One region of the Streptomyces sp. NPDC048196 genome, then DNA from elsewhere that is predicted to be linked to it. Evidence: riboswitches for the same ligand, from Rfam matches in the RefSeq annotation. Region 1 holds a riboswitch; each other region holds the start of a gene.
The links. Region 1 has a riboswitch for cobalamin ahead of cobN (cobaltochelatase subunit CobN). Riboswitches for the same ligand answer to the same signal wherever they lie in the genome.
Positions count from the first base shown of each region.

Region 2: another riboswitch for cobalamin. It lies ahead of metE (5-methyltetrahydropteroyltriglutamate--homocysteine S-methyltransferase); the one in region 1 lies ahead of cobN (cobaltochelatase subunit CobN).
Region 3: another riboswitch for cobalamin. It lies ahead of AB0E02_RS20100 (HoxN/HupN/NixA family nickel/cobalt transporter); the one in region 1 lies ahead of cobN (cobaltochelatase subunit CobN).

Region 1 covers NZ_JBEZMM010000060.1:13,563-17,931, forward strand. Annotated here, with positions in the region: gene cobN (cobaltochelatase subunit CobN) at 1-2,143, opposite strand, end outside; cobalamin riboswitch at 2,180-2,308, opposite strand; partial or broken gene cobG (precorrin-3B synthase) at 2,524-3,750, shown strand; gene AB0E02_RS34345 (precorrin-8X methylmutase) at 3,931-4,369, shown strand, end outside.
Region 2 covers NZ_JBEZMM010000006.1:116,372-120,740, reverse strand. Annotated here, with positions in the region: gene AB0E02_RS09790 (SpoIIE family protein phosphatase) at 1-1,895, shown strand, start outside; cobalamin riboswitch at 1,910-2,132, shown strand; gene metE (5-methyltetrahydropteroyltriglutamate--homocysteine S-methyltransferase) at 2,308-4,369, shown strand, end outside.
Region 3 covers NZ_JBEZMM010000019.1:53,998-58,366, reverse strand. Annotated here, with positions in the region: gene AB0E02_RS20115 (ABC transporter permease subunit) at 1-293, shown strand, start outside; gene AB0E02_RS20110 (carbohydrate ABC transporter permease) at 290-1,168, shown strand; gene AB0E02_RS20105 (metalloregulator ArsR/SmtB family transcription factor) at 1,161-1,568, opposite strand; cobalamin riboswitch at 1,650-1,865, shown strand; gene AB0E02_RS20100 (HoxN/HupN/NixA family nickel/cobalt transporter) at 1,896-3,005, shown strand; gene AB0E02_RS20095 (VOC family protein) at 3,111-3,521, opposite strand; gene AB0E02_RS20090 (helix-turn-helix transcriptional regulator) at 3,532-3,975, opposite strand; gene AB0E02_RS20085 (oxidoreductase) at 4,119-4,369, opposite strand, start outside.

The DNA.
Region 1 (4,369 bases):
GGGCGGAGGTGCCGCCCCAGATCTGCCGGGCGCGGAGGATGGCCAGGACGAGGTTGACCCGGGCCTCACCGGACGGCGCGGCGCCCAGGACGTGCAGACCGTCGCGGATCTGGGCGTCCTTGACCTCGCACAGCCAGCCGTCGACGTGCAGCAGGAAGTCGTCGAAGCCGTCGTCGTCCGGGCGCTCCTCCAGACCGAGGTCGTGGTCGAGCTTGGCGGCCTGGATCAGCGTCCAGATCTGGGCGCGGATGGCGGGCAGCTTGGCCGGGTCCATGGCGGAGATCTGCGCGTACTCGTCGAGCAGCTGCTCCAGGCGCGCGATGTCGCCGTAGGAGTCGGCGCGGGCCATCGGCGGGACGAGGTGGTCGACGAGGGTGGCGTGCACCCGGCGCTTGGCCTGGGTGCCCTCGCCGGGGTCGTTCACCAGGAAGGGGTAGACCAGCGGGAGGTCGCCGAGGGCGGCGTCCGGGCCGCAGGCCGCGGACAGGCCGGCGTTCTTGCCGGGCAGCCACTCCAGGTTGCCGTGCTTGCCGAGGTGGACCATGGCGTCCGCGCCGAACCCGCCGTCCGCGCGGGACGCGGCGATCCAGCGGTAGGCGGCGAGGTAGTGGTGGGACGGCGGCAGATCGGGGTCGTGGTAGATCGCGATCGGGTTCTCGCCGAAGCCGCGCGGCGGCTGGATGAGGACCAGCAGATTGCCGCGGCGCAGCGCGGCGAGCACGATGTCGCCGTCGGGGTTGTGGGTGCGGTCCACGAACATCTCGCCCGGCGGCGGCCCCCAGTGCTCCTCCACCGAAGTGCGCAGCGCCTCCGGGAGGGTGGCGTACCAGCGCCTGTAGTCGGCGGCCGGGATGCGGACGGGGTTGCGGGCCAGCTGCTCCTCGGTGAGCCACTCCTGGTCGTGGCCGCCGGCCTCGATGAGGGCGTAGATCAGCTCGTCGCCGTCACCGGATTCGAGGCCGGGCACCGGCTCGGCACTCTCGTCGCCGAAGTCGTAGCCGTCCGCGCGCAGCCGCCGCAGCAGTTCGACGGCGGAGGCCGGGGTGTCCAGTCCGACGGCGTTGCCGATGCGGGAGTGCTTGGTCGGGTAGGCGGAGAGGACCAGCGCGAGGCGCTTCTCGGCATTGGGGAGGTGGCGCAGCCGGGCGTGGCGCAGTGCGATGCCGGCGACCCGGGCGGCGCGCTCGGGGTCGGCGACGTAGACCGGGAGGCCGTCCTCGTCGACCTCCTTGAAGGAGAACGGAACGGTGATCAGCCGGCCGTCGAACTCGGGCACGGCGATCTGCGAGGCGGCGTCGAGCGGCGAGAGGCCCTCGTCGTTCTCCTCCCAGGCGCTGCGCGGCCCGGTCAGGCACAGCGCCTGGAGGATCGGGACGTCGAGGGCGGCCAGCGCGCCCGCGTCCCAGGACTCGTCGTCGCCGCCGGCGCCGGCCTCGGCGGGCCTGGTGCCGCCGGCGGCGAGGACGGTGGTGACGATGGCGTCGGTGGTCCGCAGCGCGTCGATGAGTTCGGGCTCGGGGGCGCGGAGCGAGGCGACGTAGAGGGGGAGCGGGCGGCCGCCGGCCGTCTCGATCTGCGCGCACAGTTCGTGCACGAAGCCGGTGTTGCCGCTCATGTGGTGGGCGCGGTAGTAGAGCACGGCCACGACCGGGCCGGTGCCGTCGGCGGCCGGGCGCTCCAGCCGGCCCCAGGTCGGGGCGGGCACGGGCGGTTCGAAGCCGTGGCCGGTGAGCAGCACGGTGTCGGAGAGGAAGCGGGCGAGCTGTTCGAGGTTGCCCGGGCCGCCGTGCGCCAGGTAGGCGTGCGCCTCGGCCGCGATGCCGACCGGGACCGTGGACTGCTCCATGAGCTGGGCGTCCGGGGCCTGTTCGCCGGTGAGGACGACCACCGGCCGGTGCTGGTCCTCGGCGAGCAGCAGGTCGAGTCCCTCTTGCCAGGCGCGGATGCCGCCGAGGAGGCGTACGACGACGAGGTCGGTGCCGTCGAGCAGGTCGGGCAGCCCGGTGACGTCGAGGCGGGCGGGGTTGGCGAGCCGGTACGCCACCGGGCCGGTGGCCGCGCGGGCACTGAGCAGGTCGGTGTCGGAGGTCGACAGCAGCAGGATTCGGGGGGCCGCGGGGTGGTCCCCGGACGAATGCAGCATGCGAGCGCTGGCCTTCCTCGGGGTGTCCGCGCCCCGGGTGGTCGTAAGGACGGCGGGAGTTCCTGACTCACCCGGCACCGGCCGGGTTCACAGTGGCGGGACCGCGCCGGATTCTCACCGGGCTTCCTCCCTCGGGCCCAAGGGCCCGGCGCCGTCGCTGGCGTCCGACGGGTCAGCCGACCCGCCGACCTGCATAGTAAGGGCTGCGGGCGGAGGAGGTAAGCGGGCCTCGGCGGGGCCGGGGCGCCACCGCGGGTGGCGGCTTCCGCACGCCCGGGACGCGGGCCCCCGGGACCCGGGCCACGGTGGCCGGATTCGTCCGTTTCATGGCCTGATCCGCCCCGGATCGGTCGCGCACCGTCGTAGGTATGCTCGCCGCCATGCCGCCCTCCCCCTCACCACGGCCCCGACGGGCCGAGCCGCCCGTGCGGGCCCGCGGTGACGCCTGCCCGGGAGCACTGCGGCTGCATCCCGCCGCCGACGGCCATCTCGCCCGAGTACGCATCCCCGCCGGTGACTTGACGGTCCGTCAGGCGCACGCGCTGGCCGATGCCGCGGACCTGCTCGGTGACGGTCGGCTGTCCCTGACCTCGCGCGGCAACGTCGAGCTGCGCGGCCTGCCGGACGGCTGCGGCGGCCGCCTCGCCGAGCTGCTGCACGACGCCGGCCTGCTGCCGTCCGAACGCCACGAACGCATCCGCAACATCCTCGCCTCCCCGCTGGCCGGACTGGACCGGAACACCCCTGCTGACGTGCGGTGGTGGGCCCGCCGGCTGGACGAGCTGCTGTGCGCGAGCGACTCCGCGACCGCGCTGTCCGGCCGCTTCCTGTTCGTCCTGGACGACGGGCGGGGCGATGTGGCGGCGCTCGGCGGCGATGTGACCTTGGTCGCAGAATCGGGCATCACGGGTGACGGGACGGCCGGCGGCGGGGCGCTGCTGCGGGTCGGCGACGACCCGGCGACGCTGCGGATCGCCGGCCCGGACGCACCGCGCGCGGCACTGGCCGCCGCCGAGACGTTCCTGACCACCGCGCAGGCCGGCGACACCGGCGCCTGGCGGGTGCGCGAACTCCCCGAGGGCCACGCACTGTCGGCGCGGGACGTGGCGGAGCGGCTGCGCGCGGCGGGCATCGAGACGTCGTACGTGGCGGAGGGGGTAGGTGCGGCCGAGCCGGTGGTCCACCACGCGGACTCCTCCGCCCCCGGCATCATCGAGGGCCGCGACGGCCGCCGCGCGCTGTCCGTACTCGCGCCGCTCGGCAGGCTGTCGGTGGCCCAGTGGCGGCTGCTCGCCTCCCTCGCGGCCGACGACGGATCCGGCGAACTCCGCCTCACCCCGTGGCGCGGCATCGTCGTCCCCGGCCTGTTGGCCGCCGCGGCCGCGCCCCGCCTCCGCGAACTGGCCGCCGCCGGCCTGGTCACCGACCCGTCCTCGCCCTGGCACCGCATCGGCGCCTGCACCGGCCGACCGGGCTGCGCCAAGTCCCTTACCGACGTCCGCGCGGACGTGACGGCCGCGGTCGAGGCAGGCACACCTCTGCCGCCGGGCCTCCCCGCATCCGTCCCCGTGCCGGCGGCAGCCCCCCTCTACTGGTCCGGCTGCGAGCGCCGCTGCGGGCATCCGCACGGCACCTGGATCGACGTACTGGCGACGGAGGCGGGGTACCGGGTCGCGGTCGTCGGCCCGGACGCACCGCGGCCGACGCCGCCGGCGACAGCAACCGCAACCGCAACCGCAACCGACAGCACCACCCGCAACACCAGGAACGCCAGAAACGAGGCCAGAGTGACCGCGTTCGACTACGAGAAGGACGGTGCGGAGATCTACCGCCAGTCCTTCGCCACCATCCGCGCCGAGGCGGACCTCGCCGGCCTGCCCGCCGACGTCAGCCGGGTCGCGGTCCGGATGATCCACGCCTGCGGCATGGTCGACCTCGTACGCGATCTGGCCTTCACCCCCGGTGTGGTGACCGCCGCCCGCAAGGCGCTGCGCGACGGCGCGCCGATCCTCTGCGACGCCAACATGGTCGCCAGCGGCGTCACCCGCAAGCGGCTGCCGGCCGGCAACGAGGTGCTCTGCACGCTCGCCGACCCCGCGGTGCCGGACCTGGCCGCCCGGATGGGCACCACCCGCAGCGCCGCGGCCCTGGAACTGTGGCGGGACCGCATGGAGGGCGCCGTCGTCGCGTTCGGCAACGCCCCGACCGCCCTCTTCCGGTTCCTCG
Region 2 (4,369 bases), on a different contig from region 1:
GTCTCCATCCCGGTGACCGTGCCGCGTTCCGTGCCGCGGCCCGTACGGCGGCTGCCGAGGGGAGGGTCGTGTCCCGGACCCTGCGGGTACGTGAGGGCGCGGGCGCCGGGCCGGGCGGTGGCGCGGAAGGCGGCGGTGAGGGGCACGGCAGCAGCGAGGGGTACCGCACCGTGGTGCTCTGGGGCCGGGTCCCCGATCTGCCGGACGACCGGGCGCGCACCCATCTCGTCGGAGTGGTCGTCGACGCACGGGCCGGCCGCGCGGCGGCCGCGGCGGTCGAGCGCCTGCGGGACGGACTGTTCTCCCTCACCCCCGACGGCCGGGTCAGCTACGCCAACCGCAGTCTGGAGCAGTTGCTGGACGTCAGCGACGAGGAGGTGGTCGGGCACTGCCTGTGGGACGCCCTGCCGTGGCTGTCCGACCCCGCGATCGAGTACCAGCACCGGTCCGCGATGGTCTCGCAGACGCCGACGTCCTTCCTCGTCTGCCGCCCGCCCGACCAGTGGCTCGCCTTCTCCCTCCACCCCGACCCGAGCGGCGTCACCGGCCGGGTGGTCCCCACCGGCCGCCCGGACGCCGCCCCGGAACCCGCCGGGCCGCCCACCGTGACCGCACCGCCACAGCCGGCCGCATCGCCGACCGCCCCGGCCCCCTCCACCACCGTGGCCGCCGCACCGGCCCGGCTGGGCGTCATGTACCACGTCCTGCAACTGGGCAGTGCGCTGACCGAGGCGGTCACCACCCACCAGGTCTGCGAAGTCGTCGCCGAGCAGCTCCTTCCGGCGTTCGGCGGCCAGCAACTCGCCCTCTACGCGGTCCGTGACGGCACGATGCAGCTGATCTTCCACACCGGCCACCACGAGGGCTTCCTCGACTGGCTGGACGGCATGCCGCTGCACGCGCCGCTGCCCGGCACCGAAACCCTGACCTCCGGCGTCCCGCTCTTCATCGAGTCACAGCAGAGCCTCTCCCAGGGGTACCCCGGTATCCCGGTCGGCGGCGTGAACTCCTGGGCGTACCTCCCGCTGATCGCCTCCGGCCGCCCCGCCGGCACCTGTGTCCTCGGCTTCGACGAGATCCATCACTTCACGGCCAAGGACCGCAGCGTGCTCACCGCGCTCGCCGGCCTGATCGCCCAGGCCCTGGAACGCGCACGGCTCTACGACTCCGAATTCGCCCTCGCCCGCGGCCTCCAACAGGCCCTGCTGCCGCACCGGCTCCCGGCCCTCCCCGACCTGCGGACCACGGCCCGCTACCTCCCCTGCACCAGCGGCATGGACATCGGCGGTGACTGGTACGACGTCATCCCGGCCACCGACGGCGTGTCCCTGGTCATCGGGGACGTCGAGGGACACAGCATCGCGGCGGCCGCCACCATGGCCCAACTCCGCAGCGCGGTACGGGCGTTCGTCGCGGTGGGGCACGCCCCCGGCGACGTCCTGGCGGGCGCCAACCGCACCCTCATCGACCTCGGCACCGGCCTCCTCGCCAGCTGCTGCTACCTCCACCTCGACCCCGCCGGCCACCGCGTCCGGGCCGTTCGCGCGGGTCACCCGCCGCCCCTGCTCCGCCACCCTGATGGACACACCGACGTACTGGACCTGGAGACCGGCCCCCTCCTCGGCGTGGACCACTCCAGCGACTATCCGCAAACCCCCGTCGACCTGCCACCCGGCTCCGCGCTCGCCCTCTACACCGACGGCCTCGTCGAAGAGCGCGGTACCCCCATCGACGTGGGCATCGACCACCTCCGCGCCTCGATGGCCCACGCCCGCGCCGACTCCCTCGACGAACTCGCCGACCGCCTCCTCCACCACGCCCAGCGCTCCTCCTACCGCGCCGACGACATCGCCCTCCTGCTCACCGAATACCGGCCGGCCGCGACGGGCCGATAGCCACGGAGGGGGGTTAGGCTGGTCGGGCAGCTGGTTCGCCCTGTCCGCCAGGCAGGTGCGTCGTAAGAGGGAACCCGGTGGGATTCCGGGACTGCCCCGCAGCGGTGAGTGGGAACGAGCGCCGTCATACGCACTGGACCCGGACGGGTCTGGGAAGCGACGGCCAGTAGGTGTCCGCCCTTCGACGGGTGGATGTGCCCGCGAGTCCGAAGACCTGCCCGTTGCCCGCGCGTGAGGGATCACGTGCGGACATCCCGGTGACCTTCGAGGGCGGGTCGGCGTACAGACCGGGCAGTGGCCTGCCGTTGCTGAACTCTTCGGCCGTTCCGTCCGGTTCGTTCGTCCTTCGCGCCTCCGTTCCGTCTCCGGGATCCGTAGGAGACAAGCTCGCGAAGGAGAGTTTCTTGTGACCGTGACAGCGACAGGGGCCGGGAAGTCCGCGGCCGCGACCGTACGGGCCACCGTGTACGGCTACCCCCGGCAGGGCCCGCGACGGGAGCTGAAGAAGGCCGTAGAGGGATACTGGAAGGGCCGGGTCACCGCCGACGCCCTCCGGCGGACCGCCGCCGAGCTCCGCAGCGCCAACTGGCGGCAGCTGGCCGACACCGGCATCGACGAGGTCCCGACCGGCGACTTCTCGTACTACGACCATGTCCTGGACACCACCGTCATGGTGGGTGCGATCCCCGGACGCCACCGGGACGCCGTCGCCGCCGACCCGCTCGACGGCTACTTCGCCATGGCCCGCGGCACCCAGGACGTCGCGCCACTGGAGATGACCAAGTGGTTCGACACCAATTACCACTATCTGGTGCCGGAGTTGGGCCCGGACACGGTGTTCACCACCGACTCGGCCAAGCAGGTCGGTGAGCTGCGCGAAGCGCTCGCACTCGGCCACACCCCGCGCCCCGTCCTCGTCGGCCCCGTCACCTACCTGCTGCTCGCCAAGCCCGCGCCCGGTGTCGCCGCCGGCTTCGAGCCGCTCACCCTCCTGGACCGCCTGCTGCCGGTGTACGCCGAGGTCCTCGCCGACCTGCACGCGGCCGGCGCCGCATGGGTGCAGCTCGACGAGCCGGCCCTCGTCCAGGACCGCACCCCGGCCGAACTGAACGCCGCCGAGCGCGCCTACCGAGAGCTCGGCGCCCTCACCGGCCGGCCGAAGCTGCTGGTCGCCTCGTACTTCGACCGCCTGGGTGAGGCCCTGCCCGTACTGGCCAGGACGCCGGTGGACGGGCTCGCGCTGGACTTCACCGGGGCCGCGGCCGCCCAACTCGACGACCTCGCCGCCGTCGGCGGCCTGCCCGGCAAGCGGCTGGTCGCCGGCGTGGTCAACGGCCGGAACATCTGGATCAACGACCTCGAGAAGTCGCTGTCCACCCTCGGCACCCTCCTCGGACTCGCCGGACATATCGATGTCGCCGCGTCCTGCTCCCTCCTGCACATCCCCCTCGACACCGCCGCCGAACACGACATCGACCCGCAGATCCTGCGCTGGCTGGCCTTCGCCCGTCAGAAGACCATCGAGGTCGTCACCCTGGCCCGTGGTCTCGGCCGCGGCACGGAAACCATCGCCGCCGAACTCGCCGCCAACCGCGCCGACCTGGCCTCCCGTGCCGCTTCGCCGATCACCCGCGTCCCCGCCGTACGTGCCCGGGCCGCGGCCGTCACGGACCGCGACACCCGCCGCTCACAGCCGTACGACCGGCGGGCCGCCGCGCAGCGCGCCCAGCTCTCGCTGCCGCTGCTCCCGACGACCACCATCGGTTCCTTCCCGCAGACCGGCGAACTGCGCACCGCCCGGGCCGACCTGCGGGCCGGCCGCATCGATGCCGTCGCCTACGAGGAACGCATCAAGGCCGAGATCCAGGAAGTGATCTCCTTCCAGGAGAAGGCCGGGCTCGACGTCCTGGTGCACGGCGAGCCCGAACGCAACGACATGGTCCAGTACTTCGCCGAACAGCTCTCCGGCTACCTCGCCACCCGGCACGGCTGGGTCCAGTCCTACGGCACCCGCTACGTCCGCCCGCCGATCCTCGCCGGTGACCTCGCCCGCCCCGAGCCCATGACCGTGCGCTGGACGACCTACGCCCAGTCGCTCACCGGCCGGCCCGTCAAGGGCATGCTCACCGGCCCGGTCACCATGCTCGCCTGGTCCTTCGTCCGCGATGACCAGCCGCTCGCCGACACCGCCCGCCAGGTCGCCCTCGCCCTGCGCGACGAGGTCAACGACCTTGAGGCGGCCGGGACTTCGGTCATCCAGGTCGACGAGCCGGCCCTGCGTGAGACCCTTCCGCTGCGCGCCGACGCCCGCCCGGCGTACCTGGCCTGGGCCACCGAGGCGTTCCGGCTGACCACCGGCGGCGTACGCCCGGACACCCAGATCCACACCCATATGTGCTACGCCGAGTTCGGCGACATCCTCGCCGCCATCGAGGACCTCGACGCCGACGTCATCAGCCTGGAGGCGGCCCGCT
Region 3 (4,369 bases), on a different contig from region 1:
CCAACGAGTGGCAGGTCTTCCGCCGGATCACCGTGCCACTGCTCGGGCCCGTCCTGGGCGTGGTGTTCGTGACGATGGTGATCAACGTGATGAAGGTCTTCGACCTCGTCTACATCATCGCGCCCGGGCCCGTACAGCAGGACGCCAACGTCCTGGCCCTGCAGATGTGGCTGGTCTCCTTCGGCGGCGGCAACAACCAGGGACTGGGCAGCGCCCTCGGCGTCCTGCTGCTGCTCCTGGTGGTGCCGGCCATGGCCCTCAACATCCGTCGCTTCCGCAGGAGCCAGTCATGACCACCGTCCAGCAAACCGTCCCGCCGCGCAGGCGGTCGGCCCGCCCGGCGAAGCGGCTCAGCCGGGCCGTGATCCAGCTGTTCCTGCTGGTCATCGGCCTGGTCTGGCTCACCCCGGCCGCCGGCCTGTTCATCTCCTCGCTGCGTACGGAGGAGGCGAACGCCAACAGCGGCTGGTGGACCGCGCTGACCGCGCCCGGCCGGCTGTCGCTCGACAACTACGCGGCGCTGCTGAAGGATTCGGGCATCGTCCAGGCCTTCTGGAACACCGTGCTGATCTCGGTGCCCACCACGATCGCCGTCGTGGTGATCGCCGCACTGGCCGGCTACGCCTTCGCCTGGATGGACTTCCCTGGCCGGGACTGGATCTTCCTGGTCGTGGTCGCCATGCTGGTGGTGCCGGTGCAGATCGGCCTGCTGCCGGTGGCCAAACTGTTCGGCGCGCTCGGCCTGTTCGGCTCCATCCCGGGTGTCATCCTGTTCCACACCGCGTACGGTCTGCCGTTCGCCATCTTCCTGCTGCGCAACTACTTCGCGGAGATTCCCAAGGAGATGCTGGAGGCCGCGCGGATGGACGGCGGCGGGGAATGGCGGATCTTCTCCCAGCTGATCCTTCCGCTGGGCCGCCCGGCCATCGCCAGCCTGGCCATCTTCCAGTTCCTGTGGGTCTGGAACGACATGCTGGTCGCCCTGCTCTTCGCGGACAACGAGTCGCAGCCGCTGACGGTCGCCCTGCAGTCGCAGATGCGGCAGTTCGGCAGCAACATCGGCGTGCTGGCGCCCGGCGCCTTCCTGTCCCTGATCGTGCCGCTGATCGTGTTCTTCGCGTTCCAACGGCACTTCGTCCAGGGGATCATGGCCGGTTCGGTCAAGTAGTCCGGGGCGACCGCACGGCGCGGGGTCCGCTGTCCAGCACGGCGGGCCCCGCCGTCGTGCACTGCGTCAGCAGTTCCGCGGTCGCGTCGTCGACCACGCGGTAGCGCACCACCCGGCCGTCCTTGGCGCCCTCGACCACTCCGGCGGCCCGGAGCAGGCGCAGTGCCTGGGAGACCGCGGTGTCCTTCATGCCGGTGGCGACCGCCAGGTCGGAGACGGCGATGGGGCCGGCCCGGTGGAGGGCGAGCAGCAGGGCGAGGCGTCCGGGATCGGCGAGCAGGGCGAAGCGGTCGGCCCAGGCCCGGACCTCGCCCGGCTCACCGATGGCCGCGATGGCGTCGCAGACGCGGTGGCCGTCGATGGTGCGGTGGTCGGCGCGCTCGGCCGGGACGAGATGCATGAGGACATCTTTGCAGGTCACAGAATGTGATCTTGGATACCTGCACAGTTGTGCAGGCTTGAAGGGATCGTCGGACGACCCGTAAGGTTGGCGCGCCGTGGTGCTCGGGAAGCCGGTGACGGACCTCGTGGTCCCAGACCGGAGCGGCCCTCGCCACTGTGATCGGGGAGTTTCCACCCTTTTCGCTACGCGCACGGTGCGCGTACGACGCCACTGACCGCAGCCTGCGGCCGGGAAGGCGGGGCAGGACGCGTGCACCCGTAAGCCAGGAGACCGGCCACGGCATCTCACGAAGTGATCCACGAGGTGCTGGAGCGTGACCGCCGGATGGCCCTGTCCACCGATACCCCGACCACCCCTGCCCTCGCCACGTTCCGCTGGCGCCGGCAGGACACCGTCCGCACCGCGGGCCTGATGGCCGTCATAGCCGGGCTGCACGTCGTCGCCTTCGGCGTGCTGTTCCTGCTCGTGGTGCCCCACCACTACTCCGTCGGCAGCCAGGTCTTCGGCGTCGGACTCGGCATCACCGCCTACACCCTGGGCATGCGGCACGCCTTCGACGCCGACCACATCGCCGCGATCGACAACACCACCCGCAAGCTGATGGCCGACGGCAAGCGTCCGGTGTCGGTCGGCTTCTGGTTCGCCCTCGGCCACTCCAGCGTGGTGGTCGTCATGGCCGCCCTCGTCGCCGGCGGTGCCCAGCTCGCCGGCACCCTCCTCAACGACGAATCCCGCACCCACCAGATCCTCGGCACCGTCGGCACCACGGTCTCGGGCACGTTCCTCTACCTCATCGCGGCCCTCAACCTCATTGCGCTGACCGGGATCTGGCGGGTGTTCCGCGGGATGCGCGAAGGCCGCTTCGACGAGGCGGAGCTGGAGCAGCAGCTGGATTCGCGGGGCTTCATGAACCGCTTCCTGGGCCGCTTCACCCGCTCCATCTCCCGCCCCGGCCAGATGTTCCCGCTCGGCTTCCTCTTCGGGCTCGGCTTCGACACCGCCACCGAGGTCACCCTGATGGTGATGGCGGGCAGCGGCGCCGCGGCCGGCCTGCCCTGGTACGCGGTCCTGTGCCTGCCGCTGCTCTTCGCCGCGGGCATGAGCCTGTTCGACACCCTCGACGGCACCTTCATGAACTTCGCCTACCAGTGGGCGTTCTCCAACCCGGTGCGCAAGGTCTACTACAACCTCACCATCACCGGCCTGTCGATCGCCGTCGCGCTCTTCATCGGCACCATCGAGCTGGTGACCGTGCTCCACGACAAGCTCGGCCTCAGCGACCCGGTGACCGGCTGGGTCTCCGGCCTCGACCTCGACAACGTCGGCTTCATCATCGTCGGCCTGTTCGTGGTGGTGTGGGCCGCGGCGCTGGCGTACTGGCGCCTGGCCGGCGTCGAGAAGCGCTGGGCGGCGCGCTCCGCCGGCACGGGCTGAGGCCGCGTTCCGGCGCGTGACGACGCGCTCACCCGGCAGGCGGAGGGGGCGGGGCGTCGCGGCCCCGCCCCCTCCCCGTGGTCATGGCTACGCTCGCCGGCAGGCTCAGCGCAGCTCCTGGATGCGGATCAGATTGCCGGCGGGGTCGCGGAAGGCGCAGTCGCGGATGCCGTACGGCTGCTCGGTCGGCTCCTGGACGACCTCGGCGTCGCCGGCCTGCACCCGTTCGAAGGTGCCGTCGAGGTCCTTGGTGGCCAGCAGGATCCAGCCGTAGGTGCCCTTGGCCATCATCTCGGTGATGGTGCGGCGCTCGTCGTCGGTGACCCCGGGGTCGGCGGCCGGCGGCGCCAGGAGGATCGACGTGTCGGGCTGGCCTGCGGGGCCGACCGTGATCCAGCGCATCTTGCCGTTCCCGACGTCGTTGCGGACCTCGAAGCCGAGGGTGTCGCGGTAGAAGGCCAGGGAGGCGTCCGGGTCGTCGTGCGGGAGGAAGCTGGTGTGAATGGTGATGTCCATGGCTCCCACGCTAGAGCCGCTCGGTGACCTGCGCTTCTCGATTCCTGATCGGTCTGGTCACCTGCTTCGCCAGGCACGGCGGCAGCTCCGCCGGTGCGAGCGCCGCCTGGCGCCGGTAGGCACTGGGCGGCATCCCGACCAGCTCGGTGAAGCGCGTGCTGAAGGTGCCCAGTGACGAGCAGCCCACCGCGAAACAGACCTCGGTGACGCTGAGGTCGCCACGGCGCAGGAGGGCCATCGCGCGCTCGATGCGCCGCGTCATCAGGTAGGAGTACGGGGACTCGCCGTACGCCAGCCGGAACTGGCGGCTGAGGTGCCCGGCCGACATGTTCACGCCACGGGCGAGCGCCTCGACGTTCAGCGGCTGGGCGTACTCCCGGTCGATCCGGTCGCGGACGCGGCGCAGCAGCGCGAGATCGCGCAGGGACTGGGCCGTGGTGGGTCTGCTGGTCACGAGCGCGATCGTGCCACGTCCCGTCGGCGTTGCCCAGCACCGCAGGTGTCCGGCGGGAGCCGGGGAGCGCCGGTCACGCCGGTCACTTCCGCCGGACGGTTACCGCGGGCACGGGCGAGGGCGGCCGGCGACGCCCGGACGGCTCAGAAATCCGTCTCCGTGAGGGCGCTGGAGAGTTCCCAGAGGCGGGCGGCGGCTTCGGGGTCGGTGGCCCAGGGTTTGACACCGCCGACGAGCATGTCGTCGGTGTCGGCCGGGTCCGCGAGGTCGCAGTCCTGGCAGTAGGCACCGCCGTACGCGTCGAGCAGCGGTGAGGTCGCGGCCCAGACCGCGGTGGCCGCGCCCTGTTGTGGCGTCTTGAAGCCGTCGGCCGGCCGGCCGTCGGGGGTGACCC